2 regions of the Janthinobacterium sp. GW821-FHT03C08 genome follow, and region 1 is predicted to be linked to the other one. Evidence: predicted binding sites of a transcription regulator. Region 1 holds the regulator's gene; the other holds the start of a gene.
What was found. The regulator FliA, encoded in region 1, starts transcription of late flagellar genes. The targets are predictions, from matches to a motif close to CTAAAGTTTNNNNNNNNNNNGCCGNTA.
Positions count from the first base shown of each region.

Region 1 (7,889 bases):
TTAGCGGCCAGTGCAACTGCCGGCAGCGGCGCCGTGTTCGACACGAAAAAAGTCGAACGCATCAAGATGGCGATCGCCGACGGCCAGTTCCAGGTCAACTCTGAAAAAGTGGCGGACGGTCTCCTCGACACGGTCAAGGACTTGCTGCACTCACGAAATAGATAGGTTCCCAATGCAATCAGTGACTCCGTTTTCCAGCCTGCGCGACGAGCAACAGCTCATGACCACATTGCTGGCATTGATGAAAGAAGAACAGCGGCATCTGGTTGCCGCTGACATCGATGCAATCGCGGAGCTCACCGTACGCAAGACGGCACTGGTGGGACAATTGAGCCAGCTGGCGGCGCAACGCCACCAGGCGCTGGCGGCAGCGGGCTACACGGCAGCCGAAGCGGGCATGGAAGACTGGCTGGTCGGCGCCAGCGAAGCGGAAGCGGCGCCCCTGTGGAAAGCCCTGCTCGAGACGACGCGCGAAGCCAAGGAACAGAACCGCCTGAACAGCCTGCTGGTCAACAAGCACATGCTGCACACGCAGGGCGCCCTGAACGCCATGCGCCCCGCCGCCCAAAGCGGCAACTTCTACGGCCCCAGCGGCCAGCCAACGACGAACACGGCCAGCCGGCGCGTCGTCATCGGCTGATTCCCCTTATTTAACAACAATACTCTCCGGCAAGGCGCCGCGGCCTTGCCAGCTCAGCCGTGCGCGGGCCGCCCCGCATGCTGGCGGAACTTCGCCGCGATGGCTTGCCCCTTCGCTGCGGCGGCGGCCTGCTGCGCCGGCGTCAGCTCGTCCTGCAGCCAGTGCCAGTACTCATCCTGGTAGGGATTGGTGACGCCGGGTGCGAGGATGTCGTCGTAGACGAGGCGCAGGGCCAGCAGGTAGCCATACGCCTGCGGCGCATCCTTGCGCACCACGTCGCCATCGCGCAGGTAGGCCATCATCAGGGTCGAGACACTGCTCAGTTCCGCCTCGTCCGCCTGCGCCGTCAGCTGGGCGATGGCTTGCCGCTTCCACGCCTGCACCAGCGGATCGTCGGGACGGTTGCGCAGGGCGCTGCGGTCGCCGAACGGGCCTTCCGACAGGAACAGCGTGGCCGCGCCCGGCACGCCCGCCTTCGCCGCCGTGGCCAGGTAGGCCAGGCGGTCCTCGCGCTGCCGCTGCGTCAGGCCCGCGCACAGCTGCCGCTGGGCGGCTTTTTCCTCGGCCGTCATCTCGCGTCCCAGCTCGAATTCCAGCCCCGGCAGGCGGCCCTCTTTCTCAAAAGAAATACAGTCGTCGAGCAGATTGTAGGCCGCATACGCGTCTTCCGGCCGGCCGCTGGCGGCCAGGCGCGCAAGCTGCTGCGCCAGGGGAACGGGCGGCGCCACGGGATCGGGCACGGCGGACGCATCGAGCGTGAAATACGCGGCCAGGCTGCGCCCCTGGGCGGGCGCCGGCACGGCGGACGCCGCCACGGGCGCGCCGTCATCGGGCAGAAACCAGTACGCCAGCGCCAGCGCTGCCGCGAGCACGGCAATGGCCAGGCCGGTAAGTTTGATATGCATCATGGGGGCACGCCTGACACGGGAAAGGCACGTTACCACAGGCGCGCGCGGCTGTCCCGCGCGCAGCGGAAAAAATCAGCCGCCCGCCTTCTTCGGCTGGTGCCCCAGCTTGGCCAGCGCGGCCAGGAGGGTGTCGACATGGTCGCCCTGCACCTCGATCACGCCATCCTTGACGGTGCCGCCCGAGCCGCACTGCGCGCGCAGCTGCTTGCCCAGCAGGGCCAGGGCGATGGCGTCCAGCGGCAAGCCCTTGACGACGGTGACGCTCTTGCCGCCGCGGCCCTTGGTCTGGCGCGACACGCGCACCACGCCGTCGCCCGCGGGCGCCGCCCTGGCCTGCGCCTTGCACGCGCACTGCGCCAGCGGCTGGCGGCAGGCGGGGCACATGCGGCCCGTTTCGGTGGAGTAGACGAGACCGCCCTGGGAACTGCTTTTCATGGTCGAGAGAGAAAGAATGGCAAGGCCGCGATTGTAGCAAGCGGCGGGGTTCAGTTGGCCGGTGCCGGCGCCACGGGCGCCGTCGGCACTTCCGTCACCGTTTCCGGGATGCCCGACAGGATCGTCACGGCCACGCGGCGGTTGCGCGCGCGCCCTTCCGGCGTGTCGTTCGGCGCCACGGGGATGTTGTCGGCGTGGCCCACGGCCGTCAGGCGCGCGGCCTGCACGCCGCTGGCGATGAACAGGCGCACGACGGCGCTGGCGCGCGCGGCCGACAATTCCCAATTCGAGGCAAAATTCGAATTGCTGATCGGCTGGACGTCCGTGTGCCCTTCCACCTGCACGTCGTGCGTGTCGTCCCTGAGCAGCACGGCGACGGCGCGCAGGGCCTGGTCCGATTCCGGCGTCAGGCGCGCCGCGCCCGGGTCGAACAGCACGCTGGCATTGATTTCCACGCTGACGCCGCGGCTCGTCTGCGTCACGCGCACCTTGCCTTCCTTGACCAGCGGCGCCAGCGTGGATGTGAGGTCCTGCGCCAGGCGCGTCATGTGTTCGCGCTCGCGGCGGATGGCTTCCGTGCGGCGCTTCAGGGCGGGGTTCGGCAGCGGGATCGCCTGCGGCGCTTCCATGATGATGGGCGGCGCGCCCTTTTCCAGGCTGAAGGCCTGGCCGATGGCATTCTGGAAGACGCGGTACTTGCCCTCGTTGACTTGCGAAATGGCGTACATGACGACGAAGAAAGCGAACAGCAGGGTGATGAAGTCGGCGTACGAGATCAGCCAGCGGTCCTGGTTGTCCGGCTCCTCGTCATACTTCCTGCGCGCGCGCCGCATCATGGTCAGTGCTCGCTCAGTGCTCGTGAAGCAGGCTGGCGACGCGCTCTTCGATGATGCGCGTGTGGTCGCCCGTGGCGATGTCGTACAGCACGGCGGCCGTGATTTCATACTGCAGCACGCGGCGCGAAACGATGGCCTTGAGTTTATTGGCCACCGGCAGGAACAGCAGATTGGCCAGGCCGACGCCATAAATCGTCGAGACGAAGGCGACGGCGATGCCGCTACCCAGCTTGCTCGGATCGGTGAGGTTTTCCATGACGTGGATCAAGCCCAGCACGGCGCCCAGGATGCCGATGGTGGGCGAATAGCCGGCCGCCGATTCCCACACCTTGACGGCCTGGCGCTCGGCCATTTCGTAGGCGGAGATTTCCACGTCGAGCAGCTGGCGCAGCTTGTCGGGCGCGATGCCGTCGACGATCATGCGCAAGCCCTTGGCATTGAAGCGGTCGGCCGTGTTTTCCATCAGGCGCTCGAGCGCCAGGGGGCCGTCGCGGCGCGCCGTCAGGCTCCAGGCGCCGATGTCGCGCGCCAGCGCGGCGCGCGTGTCGGCCGGCGGCAGGAACACCCAGCGCAGCATTTCCAGGCCGCGCACGAAGGTGCGCAGCCGCGTCTGCAGCAGCACGGCGCCGAAGGTGCCGATGATGACGATGGCGAAGGCGGCCGGCTGCAGCAGGGAGGCCATCTTGCCGCCTTCCAGTGCCTGGCCGACCAGCAGGCCCGCCAGCGCCAGCGCCAGCCCGATTATGCTGGACCAGTCCACGCCTGCTCCCTCAAGGTTGCGCGCAGGCGCGCGACGGCCTGGGTATGCAGCTGCGAGACGCGCGATTCCGACACGCCCATCACTGCGCCGATTTCCTTCAGGTTCAGCTCTTCTTCGTAGTACAGGCCCATGAGTATTTTCTCGCGTGGCGGCAGCGCGTCGATGGCATCGATCACGGATTGCCGGAAATCGGTATCGAGCAGGGAACGCAAGGGGTCGCTGTCCTCGTCCACGCAGTGGCGGTCGAGGAAGCTGTCATTGCCGTCCGGGTCATGAAAGTCTTCGTAGTACACCAGTTGGTGGCCGCCGCCGTCGCCCAGCATTTCCTGGTAGTCGGCCAGCGACATTTTCAGCAGCTTGGCCACTTCCGACTCCGTCGGCGGGTGGCCCAGGCGCTGCTGCAGGATGCTCATCGCCTCTTCGATCTTGCGCATGTTCTGGCGCATGCTGCGCGGCAGCCAGTCGCTGGTGCGCAGTTCGTCGAGCATGGCGCCGCGGATACGCAGCACGGCATAGGTCTCGAACTGCGCGCCATGGGTTTCCTCATAGCGGCTGATGGCGTCCAGCAGGCCGATCATGCCGGCCTGGATCAGGTCATCGACCTCGACCGAAGGCGGCAATTTCGCCTTCATATGGTGCGCCAGACGCTTCACCAGCGGAATATGCTCCGTCAGCAAATAGTCCTTGTTCGATTTCCCTTTGACCGTGTACATAGGCTGCTTATTGTTTTCTCGTCTTATCTGGTGCTACGGTTGGATTCAGGCGCTGAAATGGTGGGCGCTCCCCGTCTGGTACAAGGTGGAACCGAGCACCGGCGCCGCCGACCGCACGAGCCGCTCGGCCAGCCCGCGGAACGCCACCGAGGCACCGGCCAGCGGGAAGGCATCGACCACGCTGCGGCCCAGGCGCGCCGCGCGGTGCAGGTACTCATCGGCCGGCACGGAACCCATCGACGTCAGTTTCACGGCCAGGTAGCGGCTCGCCGCCTGCGCCATATTATCGTATACCACTTTTGCCTCGGATTCGGAAGCGCCCGTGACAAGAATGCCGAAGGGGCGGCGTCCCAGTTCCTGGTTCAGGCGCTTGATCAGGCAGTAGGCCGCCTTGATCGAATTGGCACTGTTCGACACCTGCACCACGATATCCGAGGACGCCATCAGGGGCACGGGGAAGCACTCGCCCTGCTCCGCCACGACGCCGTCGACCAGCACGATGCCGCTCTGGCGCGCCATCACCTCGAAGGTCTTGCCCAGGCGGCGCGTGTCGTCGTCGCCCGCATAGTCCATGCTGTCCATCAGGTGGTTGCGCGCGCCCAGGCTGGCCACGCCGAAGCCTTGCGGCACCTGGTGGATCACCTGGTTCAGGCCGCACTGCTGGCGCGCCACGTCGAGCAGGCTGGCGCCATGCGCCAGTCCCAGGCGCGACGCCACGCCATCGCTGCCGCCGCTGGCGTCGACCAGCAGCACTTCATTGCCGCCGTAGGCCAGCGAGGCGCCCAGGTTGACCAGCATGGCGCCCTTGTCGTCCTGCGGCGTGGCCGACAGGAAGGTCATGACGCGCGGCTGCGGACCAGCCAGCATGCGGCGCAGGCCTTCGGCCTGGTCGAAATCGAAGTTAGCCAAGGTGCACCCCGCGCGCTTCATTGTTGCGGGCGGCCGCCTGCGCCATCAGCAGCGGCAGTTCGGCATCGGAAAACTGCGTCGCCGCCGAGTCGCGCTTGAGCTTGAAGGCGCGGTCGATCAGGTAGGCGCGGTCGCCCAGGTGCAGGTCTTCCGGCACGCGCTGGCCGTTCGACACATAGAACAGGTTCAGCTTCTGGCGGATGACCACGTCGAGCACGTTGCCAATCGACGCCGCCTCATCGAGCTTGGTCATGATGCAGCCGGCCAGGCCGCTGCCCTGGTAGGCGCGCACCACTTCGTTCAGGGTTTCCTGCGTCGCCGTCGAGTTCAGGCACAGCAGGCGCTTCACGTCGGCGCCGGCGCCCGACAGCATGGCCACCTGTTCCGTCACCATCTGGTCGCGCTGGCTCACGCCCACCGTATCGATCAGCACCGTGTGCTTGTTCTTGAGTTCCTTCAGGGCGATGCGCAGGTCCGCCTCGTCCTTCACGGAATGCACCATCACGCCGAGGATCTTGCCGTAGATGCGCAATTGCTCGTGCGCGCCGATACGGTAGGCATCCGTGGTGATCAGGGCCAGCTTTTCCGGACCGTGGCGCATCACGCAGCGGGCAGCCAGCTTGGCCGTGCTGGTGGTCTTGCCGACGCCGGTCGGACCGACGAGGGCGAACACGCCGCCCTGCTCCAGCATGGCGTCTTCATTGGCCACCGTATTCAGGTTACGGCTCAGGACCGTCTTGATCCAGCGCATGCTTTGTGCGCCATCCAAGCCGGCCGGCAGCTTGTCGATCAGGTAGCGCGCCAGGCTGGCCGAGAAGCCGGCGGCCAGCATTTCGCGCAGCACGACGGCCTTCTGCGGCTCGCGCTGCTGGGTCGAACCCCAGGAGATTTCCGCCAGCTGGGTTTCCATCATGCCGCGCATGGCGCGGATTTCATTCATCATGCCGCTCATCTCGGCGGCGGCGTTTTCCTTCACGTGCGCCAGGGCGCTGGCCATCATCTGCTGCATGCGGGCCATGTCCACCGGCTCGGCGGCAGCCTGGCGCGGGGCGGCGGGACGGGGCGCGGCCGGGCGCTGGGCCGGGGCGGCGGCACGCTGCGGCGTGGCGAACTGGGTCTGCAACTGGGGACGGGGCTGGGCCATTTCGGAGGCGGCCGGCGGCGAGGCCAGCGAGGCGGCATCGTCATTGGCCAGCGCGAGGATTTCCACCACGCCATCGGCCTGGCGGTTCGACAGGATCACGGCGTCGGGGCCGAGCGCCTCGCGCACCTTGCGCAGCGCATCGCGCGACGAGGCACCCGTAAATTTCTTCACATTCATGGCCGGCCTCCCGGGGCGGGTGTGGCGCAATATGGGCTGAACTGTGTGACCATCATCGACTCCTGTTGCTTGGGTGCTGTCTTCCACATGGACACAGATCACCCGGACAGTTTCCATTATTAGCGATGCTTGGAGGAAATGATCGAAGGAACAGGACGGGAAAGTCCCCGTTATTCAGTTTGCCGCGAAGAAATTGATGAAAAAATAAGCAAAAACGGCAGGCGGGCGCTGTCGGCAGGCGGTCGACATACCCGCTTCGACACCCCAAGGCGACAACTGGGATCGACCCCTGAGGGTTCGACCCCGGCCTTTCATTTGGGTTTGCCTTATTGCGCGCCTACCAGGCTCGTCACCCGTATCGTCTTGGTTTCCGGCACTTCCGCATGCGACAGCACTTTCAGCTGCGGCAAGGCGCGGCGCAGGAAGCGCGACAGCAGGGCGCGCAGCGGCGCCGGCACCAGCAGCACGGGCGTCAGGCCCAGCGCTTCCTGCTGCTGCGCCGCCAGTCCCGCCTGGTGCGCGATGGTGTCGGCCAGGCCCGGCTCGATGCCGGCGCCATCGCCGCCATTGCCCATGGCTTGCATCAGCAGGCGTTCCAGGCGGCTGTCCAGGGTCATCACGGACAGTTCCGCCGCGCCGGGGAACAGTTGCTGCACGATGGCGCGGCCCAGGGCCACGCGCACCAGCGCCGTCAGGTCGTTCGGGTCCTGCGTGTGCACCGTGTGCTCGGCCAGGGTTTCGATGATGGTGCGCATGTCGCGGATGTGCACGCCTTCGGACAGCAGGTTCTGCAGCACCTTCTGCAGGGTCGACAGCGACAGCATCTTCGGCACCAGGTCTTCCACCAGGCGCGGCGATTCCTTGCCCAGGTGGTCCAGCAAGGATTGTACTTCCGCGCGGCCCAGCAGCTCGGACGCGTGCGAGGTGATCAGGTGGTTCAGGTGGGTGGCCACCACCGTGCCCGCGTCGACCACCGTGTAGCCCATCGACTGCGCCTGGTCGCGCAGGTTCGCCTCGATCCACGTGGCCGGCAGGCCGAAGGCGGGGTCGCTCGTGGCCAGGCCGGGCAAGGTGCCGCTGGCCATGCCGGGATTAATCGCCAGGAACTGGCCGTTGAAGGCCTCGCCCGTCCCCACTTCCACGCCCTTGAGGGTGATACGGTAGGCGGACGGCTTCAATTCCAGGTTGTCGCGGATGTGCACGGGCGGCGCCAGGAAGCCCACTTCCTGGGCGAACTTCTTGCGGATGCCCTTGATGCGCTTGAGCAATTCGCCGCCCTGCGTCTTGTCGACGAGGGGAATCAGGCGGTAGCCCACTTCCAGGCCCAGGGTATCGACGGGCATGATGTCCTGCCAGCTGGCCTCTTC
Region 1 is NZ_JBWKUP010000010.1:263,509-271,397, forward strand. Features, by position in the region: gene flgM (flagellar biosynthesis anti-sigma factor FlgM) at 1-165, shown strand, start outside; gene AC07VL_RS16610 (flagella synthesis protein FlgN) at 173-640, shown strand; gene AC07VL_RS16615 (hypothetical protein) at 694-1,548, opposite strand; gene AC07VL_RS16620 (translation initiation factor Sui1) at 1,621-1,983, opposite strand; gene motD (flagellar motor protein MotD) at 2,034-2,816, opposite strand; gene AC07VL_RS16630 (flagellar motor protein) at 2,833-3,579, opposite strand; gene AC07VL_RS16635 (RNA polymerase sigma factor FliA) at 3,561-4,292, opposite strand; gene AC07VL_RS16640 (MinD/ParA family ATP-binding protein) at 4,338-5,201, opposite strand; gene flhF (flagellar biosynthesis GTPase FlhF) at 5,194-6,522, opposite strand; gene flhA (flagellar biosynthesis protein FlhA) at 6,849-7,889, opposite strand, start outside.

Region 2 (7,889 bases), on a different contig from region 1:
CGCGTGGCCATTGAAACGCGCGATGCGATCAATCAACATCGTTCGGTTTAAGTTGCATGCATAAAAAATGCCGGGCTAGCCCGGCATTTTGCATTCAGTCCCTTTGCGGGGCGACCATCTCCGCATAGTCGTACAGTTCTCCCAGGATTTCCTCTCCCCGCTCATCCACCGATTCCGACAGCACGTCGATTTCCGTGAACAGCATTTCGATGGTGCGGGCGCCGCCGTCGCCGTCGAACAGGCGGGCGGCGCGGTGCTGCTCCCAGCGCAGGCTTTCCGCTTCGCTCAGGGTTTGCGGGAAATTGCGGGCGCGGTAGCGGAACAGCAATTCCTGCAGGCGCTCGTCGGCAAACGAGGGACGGGCCGTGGCCAGCTTGGCCGGCGTGTCGCGGCGCAGCGATTCGAGCAGGCGGCGGTCGTCGTTGCTGACGAAACCGTTGTACAAGTCTTCATCCACGTCCAGGGAGGTACTGGCGCCCGGGCGCTGGAAGACTTCGGCCCAGATGGCGTCCATGTTCGGCGCTGCGGCGGCGAATTGCGCGTTGACCTTCGCGGCGTCCAGATCGATGCCCCATTGCGCCGCCATGGCGGGCGACAGGGTCTTTAAATTACCCACCAGCATGGGCGACTTGTTCAAATGTACGCTCTTCACGGGCAGGCGCGTCATGCCTTCCGGCATGGCCTCCTTGCGCGTAAATAAACGCGTGCGGATGGTGTCGGCGTCCAGTTCGAACAGTTCGCGCGGGTCGTAGGCGCAATCCCAGACGAGGATCTCATTTTTATTGCCCGGGTGCGTGGCCAGCGGCCAGACGACGCCCAGGCAGCCCCGTTCGGCGGGGAACATGCCGGACACGTGCAGGAAAGGCTGGCGCTCGCCGGCAGCCAGGTGCATGCCCATTTCGCTGGCGACCCGGTCCTTCTTGTGCAGGGCGAGGCAGAATTCGAACAGCTTCGGCTGCTTTTGCTTGATCAGGCGGGCCAGGGCGATGGTGGCGCGCACGTCGGACAGCGCATCGTGCGCCGCTTCGTGGGCCAGGCCATTGGCCTTGCTCAAATGTTCCAGCTTGAAGCTGGTCTGGCCATCGTCGCGCTTCGGCCATTGAATGCCGTCCGGGCGCAGCGCGTGCGTCATGCGCACGACGTCGAGGATGTCCCAGCGGCCGCAATGGTTCTTCCATTCGCGCGCATACGGATCGATCAGGTTGCGCCAGAACAGGAAACGCGTCACTTCATCGTCGAAGCGGATGGTGTTGTAGCCCACGCCGATGGTGCCCGGTTCCGAGAAGGCCGCCTCGATGGTGGCGGCGAACTGGTGTTCGGGCACGCCCAGCTGCAGACATTGCTGCGGCGTGATGCCCGTGATCAGGCACGACTGCGGGTCGGGCAGGAAATCATTGGCAGGCTGGCAATACAGCATGATGGGTTCGCCGATCTCGTTGAGGTCGGCATCCGTGCGGATGGCGGCGAACTGGGCCGGGCGATCGCGGCGCGGCTGGGCGCCAAAGGTTTCGTAGTCGTGCCAAAGGAAAGTCTGGGTAGTCATTGATGGTCGTTGCTTGCTTAATTGTTATCTTGGTTATCCGGGCCGCTTCAGTTTTCTGAAAACCTGCCGATACTACACGAGAGGATGGTCATCATGGCGTTTCCCGCATGGTGGCATATATTGCCCGTTCAAGGAGGCTTATCGTGTCAATTCCCATCGCCACAGGCGCCAATTCCGCCCCTTCCGTGACTTCCGTCAGTACGGCTGTTGCCGGCAAGGATGATAAAGTCCAGCAAAAGGATGCCAGCACCACGGAAATGAGCGTGAATGACCGCAGCAGGCTGCAGTTGAACGCGTCCATCATGCAGGCGTCGCTGAACGTGTCCATCGGCTCGGAAAACGAGCCGCTGGCGCTGCTGTACAAGACGGCCATCACCAACATCAATGAAGCGCTGAAGGGCCAGTACGGCGACGATGCCATCCAGAACGCGGCCTCGCAGGACAACAGCGCCGAAGCGACGGCGAACCGCATCGTCTCGTTGTCGACGGGATTTTTCGACGCCTACAAGAAGCAGAATCCCGGCCTGGACGATGATACGGCCCTGACGAAGTTCATGGATACCATCAGCGGCGGCATGGAAAAAGGTTTCAAGGAGGCGCGCGACATCCTCGGCGGCTTGAAGGTGCTGGGCGGCGATATCGCCAGCAATATCGACAAGACGTATGCGCTGGTGCAGAAGGGCTATGCGGACTTCGTCGCCGCGCACGGCGGCAAGAAGGATGACGCCGCCAAGCCTGCCGACAGCAAGGCTGCCTGAGCTACAGCATGACCCGGTTGCGACCCGAGGCTTTTGCCCTGTAGAGCGCCGCGTCTGCTGCGGCGATCAAGCCATGGTCGTCCTGTTCCGGCGCCAGGCTGGCCACGCCAAACGAGCCCGTGATGTGCGGCAGCGCGCTGCGCATGTCGCCGAAGATGACGGCTTGCTGCATGCGCTCGCACAAGCGTTCGGCCACCAGCAGGGCCACTTTTTCGTTGGTGTCCGGCAAGATCACCATCAATTCCTCGCCGCCATAGCGCACGGCAAAGTCCGTGGGGCGCAGGGCCGCGCCCAGCACTTGCGCGGCGATGCGCAGGGCCTGGTCGCCCGCCTGGTGACCGTGCGTGTCGTTGAAGCGCTTGAAATGGTCGAGGTCTATCATCACCAGCGACAGCGGCGCGGCGCTGGCGTGGGCCGTGATGATCATGTTTGGCAGCAAGTCGGTGAGCCAGGCGCGGTTGTACAAGCCCGTCAGGCTGTCGACCATCGACAGCTGGCGGTAGAACTCGCCCAGCTTCTGGCGCCGGCGCAGCAGGGCATTGGCGGCGCGGATGCGGAAGGACAGCAGCCGCAGCAGGTTGCGCGCCAGGCCGTTCGACTGCTCGATCAATTCCCACACGATGGCCGCGTCGATCACCAGCAAGTCCGTTTCTTCCAGGGCGGAAATGGCGGCCAGGTTGCTCGCTTCGTCGAGGACGGACTGTTCGCCCACGCTTTCGCCGGGCAAGACCTTGCTGACGGTGCCGTCATCCATGCCCGTGTGGGTGTCGGCGGCCACGGCCAGCGAGCCGCGCAGGACGATGTACAGGCTGGCGCCGCGCGTGTCGGTGATGGCGTCGCCCGCTTCCAGGCGCATGACGGGGCAGGGCGCCAGCATGGCGGCCGTCCGGCTATCCGCCCCATCGCGAAATAGCTGTAAATCGCCGATGTTGCAGCCTGAAGCGCCGAAGTTGCCGATCTGTTCCACAATCACACTTTCCAAAAGCCGGTGCCGCGCATGCGGCGCGACGGTAGCTTCATGATAGCTTAAAGCGGCCTTGACCGTAACGGCAAAGGCTTGCTTGCGATCACTTTCTATGGGAAATACGACAATTATTTCCTTGTCGCGTTAGCAAGCTGAAATGCTTGCTGTTTTTATATGGATGTTGTCGCGAGGGGAAGGCACAAGCGTGGCGCCAGATACGCGGGGGCCAGATGCGCAAAGGCAGCCTTGAACGGCTGCCTCGTCTCTGGCTGATGTTGCAGGTGGGAATTACTCGGCGGTTTCTTCCGCTTCCGTCGCATCGATCACGGCATTCTTGCCGGTGGCGTGGCGCTTGCTGTCGTGCAGGCGGCCCAGGGCGCTATCGATGGCGCGTTTCAGTTTGTCGGTGGCGCCTGCCACGGACTGGTGCACGGTGGCGTTTTGCTCGGTGACGGCGATTGGTTGATAACCGGCAACACGGGCTTCCATGACGCAGCGGATATCGTCGGCGCCGCCTTTCGGGCCGTTGGTGTCGCTGAGGTGGACTTCGATGCGGGTCAGGTTGTCGCGGAAGCGGCTCAGTGCGCTTTCAAGTACGGATTGCACATGTTCGTTCAGTCCAGCGGTGTTGGCGATGGTGCTGTCGGTATGAATATTGATTTGCATATGCTTACTCCTGTCAATTCAAAAAAAACCCATCTCAGGCACCTTGCATGGCAGTGGCGAAACCCGCTGCCGGGGCGCGTCGGCGCCTGGTTCTTGCCTCATGTACTTGCCCCCTGTACATGGCCTGTCTTACGTAACCCATCTTACTCCAGTTTCCACAATTTCAAGGGGTCTGCACGATTAAGATGCGCTTAACCCTGCATCCAGGTCAAGTTTCCCTGATGAAATTTCTTGGCCGGCTTTTAGCCATTGATGAGACCGGCCGCAATATTGATCGACAGTCCCAGCACCACCAGGTTGAAGAAAAAGCTCAGCACGGATTGCCCCAGCACGATTTGCCGCATCAGCCGCGTCTGCACGGTCACGTCCGACGTCTGCACGGCCACGGCGATGGTGAACGAGAAATACAGGAAATCCCAGTAATCGGGGTTTTGCTCGTCGTCGGGAAACTTCAGGGGGCGCGGGCCGGCGCCGGCCTGGTAGTACAGGTGGGCGTAGTGAAAGCAGAACAGGGTGCCGACGAGGAACCAGGAACCGACCAGCGTGAGGATGGTCAGGCCGTAGTGCAGGGCGCGCGCGTCCGGCGTCATGTCCTTCATGGCCGACAGCTGCGAGACGATGGCGACCAGGCTCATCACGGACGCCACGGACAGGGCCGACAGCACCGTGGCCGCCCGTTCATCCTGGCGCGCCGCGATCGCCTTCACCCGGTGGTGGTTGGCGCGCATCATCATCCAGGCCATGGTGGCCAGGTAAAACCAGACGGCCACGTTCCACGCCGTCAGCAAACGCGTCAGCTGTTGCCAGGACGAGGGCAGCAGCAGGCCGGCCGCCACGCCGATGGCCGTGGCCAGGCTCAGGTGGGGACGGCTGCGGATGAAGCTGCGGAGGGGGAGCGTGATTTTCATGGTGCCTGGATGCATCAGTTGGGATAGCGCATCTTATCCCTTAACTTGCGGCGGTGGTGGCCTCCCTGGCCGCCGTCTCCTTGGCATGGTGGGGAAAGCGGTCCATGCGCGACAGCACGGGGAACAGCACGGCCCACAGGCCCGTCACGGCCAGGGTGGCGGCGCCGCCGAAGAGCACGGCGCGCACGAGGCCGAACCAGCCGGCCGTCAAGCCCGATTCGAATTCGCCCAGCTCGTTCGACGCGCCGATGAAGACGGCATTGACGGCGCTGACCCGGCCGCGGATCTCGTCGGGCGTCTCGAATTGCACCAGCAGGTGGCGGATGTAGACGCTGACCATGTCGCCGGCGCCCATGAGGAACAGGGCCGCCAGGGCCAGGGGGAAATGGCTGGTGCTGCCCAGCACCAGGGTGCCCAGGCCGAAGACGGCCACGCCGCCGAACATCCAGGCACCCACCCGGCGCGTGATGGGGAAGATGGCCAGCACGATCGAGCAGACGGCGGCGCCGGCGCCCGGCGCCGTGCGCAGCAGGCCCAGGCCGCCGGGACCCGTGTGCAGCACGTCGTGCGCCAGCGCCGGCAGCAGGGCCGTGGCGCCGCCGAACAGCACGGCAAACAGGTCCAGCGAGATGGCGCCCAGCACGATGGGCTTCGACCAGACGAAATGCAAGCCTTCGAGCAGGGTGTGCCAGCTGACGGGTTCGCGTTTCACCACCTGCGGCGCCGGCGTGGTGGCGCGCATCAGCAGCACGGACAGCACCAGCAAGGCCGACGAGATCAGATACACCACCTTGGGGCCGAAGTAGTACAGCAGGCCGCCCAGGGTGGGGCCGAGGATGATGGCGACGTGCGAGCTCGACGAACTGAGCGCCACGGCGCGGCTGAAGTGTTCCGTCGGCACCATGTTCACCAGCACGGCCTGCGTGGCCGGCATCATGAAGGCGCGCGCGCTGCCGAACAGCAGCAGCACGGCAAACACGGGCCAGACGATGGACAGCCCGCTGAGCGTGAATGCCAGCAGGGCCAGCGCGCAAGCGAGCTGCGCCGCCAGGCACCAGGCGATGATGTTGCGGCGGTTGTAGCGGTCGGCCACGTGGCCGGCCGGCAAGATCAAGACGAGGAAGGGAGCGAACTGCGCCAGGCCGATGAGGCCCAGGTCGAACAGGCTGCCCGTGATCTGGTACACCTGCCAGCCGATGGCCACGCTTTGCATCTGCACCGCCAGCGTGCCCAGCACGCGGGCGGAAAGATAGCAGGCGAAGTTGCGGTGACGCAAGATACTGAAGCCGTTGCCGGCGGAGGCGAGAGACATGGGATTTCCAGGAAACAGCGGGGCAGGGCGGTGGCGGCAGCGGGCGCCGCACCGGCCGCGCCCCGCTGTCCGGAGGGTGGCGCTTACTTGGCCAGGTCGGCTTCGGTGGTGAAGGCGTCGGCGTAGAACTCGTCTTCCGGCAGCGCGCATTGCTGCACGAAGTCGCGCTTGGCCGATTCGACCATCACGGGCGCGCCGCAGGCATACACCTGGTGGGCGGACAGGTCGGGCAGGTCGGCGATGACGGCCTGGTGCACGAAGCCCGTGCGGCCGCTCCACGCGTCTTCCGGCAGGGCGTCCGACACGACGGGCACATAGGTGAACTGCGGCAGGTCGGCGGCCCACTGGCGGCACAGGGCGTCCAGGTACAGGTCCTGCGGGCGGCGGCCGCCCCAGTACAGGGTGATCGGGCGCGTGGAGCCTTCGTTGATCATGTGCTCGACGATGGCTTTCAGGGGGGCGAAACCCGTGCCCGAGGCCAGCAGCACGACGGGCTTGTCGCTGTCCTCGCGCAGGAAGAAGGTGCCCATCGGGCCTTCGAAGCGCAGGATGTCGCGTTCCTTCAGCGTCGTAAATACCTGGTCGGTGAACAGGCCGCCCGGGATGTGGCGGATGTGCAGGGTCACGGGGCCGCCGTCGGCGGGCGCGCTGGCCATGCTGTAGCTGCGGCGCTTGTTGTCGCGCAGCATGAATTCGATATACTGTCCGGCGCGGTAGTTGAGGCGCTCGCTGGCGGGCAGCTGCAGGGTCAGCACGACGACGTCGGGGGCGACTTTTTCTATCGTCGTCACGCGCGATGGCATTTTCTTGATCGGATAGTCGCTGCTGCCGGCCACTTCGCGCGCTTCGATGACGAGGTCGGCGCTTGCCGTGGCGCAGCAGAACAGGGAAAAGCCCGCCGCTTCCTCTTCCGGCGTCAGGGCGCGCTGCTGGTGCGCCTTGTGCTGTACGCTGCCGGAGACGACCTTGCCCTTGCAGGAGCCGCAGGCGCCGTTTTTGCAACCGTAGGGCAAGCCCACGCCGGCGCGTATCGCCGCCGCCAGCACGGTTTCGTCCGCTTCGCAGCTGAACTGGTGGCCGCTGGGCTGAACAGTAACTTGAAAAGTCATACAATCCTTGAGATGAAAAATATATTAATGCCATCATTGCGCAAGCGGGCAGGCCTGCCGCGCCTGTTGATCCTCGGTTGCGGCGACGTCGGCATGCGGCTGCTGCCCCTGCTGCGCGGGCGCTTCCGCGTCTTTGCCGTCACCAGCCAGCCGGCGCGCTGCGCGCAGCTGCGGGCGGCCGGCGCCGTGCCCATCGTGGCCAATCTGGACGAGCCTGCCAGCCTGCGCCGGCTGGCGGGCCTGGCGGCCACCGTCGTGCACCTGGCGCCGCCCCTGTCCTCGGGCTTGCTGGACCGGCGCACGCGCAATCTGGCCGCCATTTTACCCGAGCATGGGCGCCTGGTGTATGTCAGCACCAGCGGCGTATATGGCGATTGCGGCGGCGCCGTGGTGGCCGAAACGCGGCCCGTGGCGCCCGCCAATGCGCGCGCCAAGCGGCGCGTGGATGCGGAACGGGTCTTGCGTGGCTGGGGCGCGCGCCGCGGCGCCTCTGTGGCCATCCTGCGCGTGCCCGGCATTTACGCGGAGGACCGCCTGCCCCTGAAGCGCCTGCGCGAAGGCACGCCGGCGCTGGCCGCCGGCGACGATGTGTACACCAACCACATCCATGCCGATGACCTGGCGCGCAT
Region 2 is NZ_JBWKUP010000005.1:288,649-296,537, forward strand. Features, by position in the region: gene pyrF (orotidine-5'-phosphate decarboxylase) at 1-51, shown strand, start outside; gene sbcB (exodeoxyribonuclease I) at 95-1,543, opposite strand; gene AC07VL_RS09100 (DUF5610 domain-containing protein) at 1,687-2,301, shown strand; gene AC07VL_RS09105 (GGDEF domain-containing protein) at 2,303-3,268, opposite strand; gene AC07VL_RS09110 (HPF/RaiA family ribosome-associated protein) at 3,554-3,931, opposite strand; gene AC07VL_RS09115 (DUF1345 domain-containing protein) at 4,174-4,839, opposite strand; gene AC07VL_RS09120 (MFS transporter) at 4,880-6,151, opposite strand; gene AC07VL_RS09125 (CDP-6-deoxy-delta-3,4-glucoseen reductase) at 6,235-7,260, opposite strand; gene AC07VL_RS09130 (SDR family oxidoreductase) at 7,288-7,889, shown strand, end outside.
Region 2: the regulator FliA is predicted to act here: its motif matches at 1,589-1,615, upstream of AC07VL_RS09100 (DUF5610 domain-containing protein).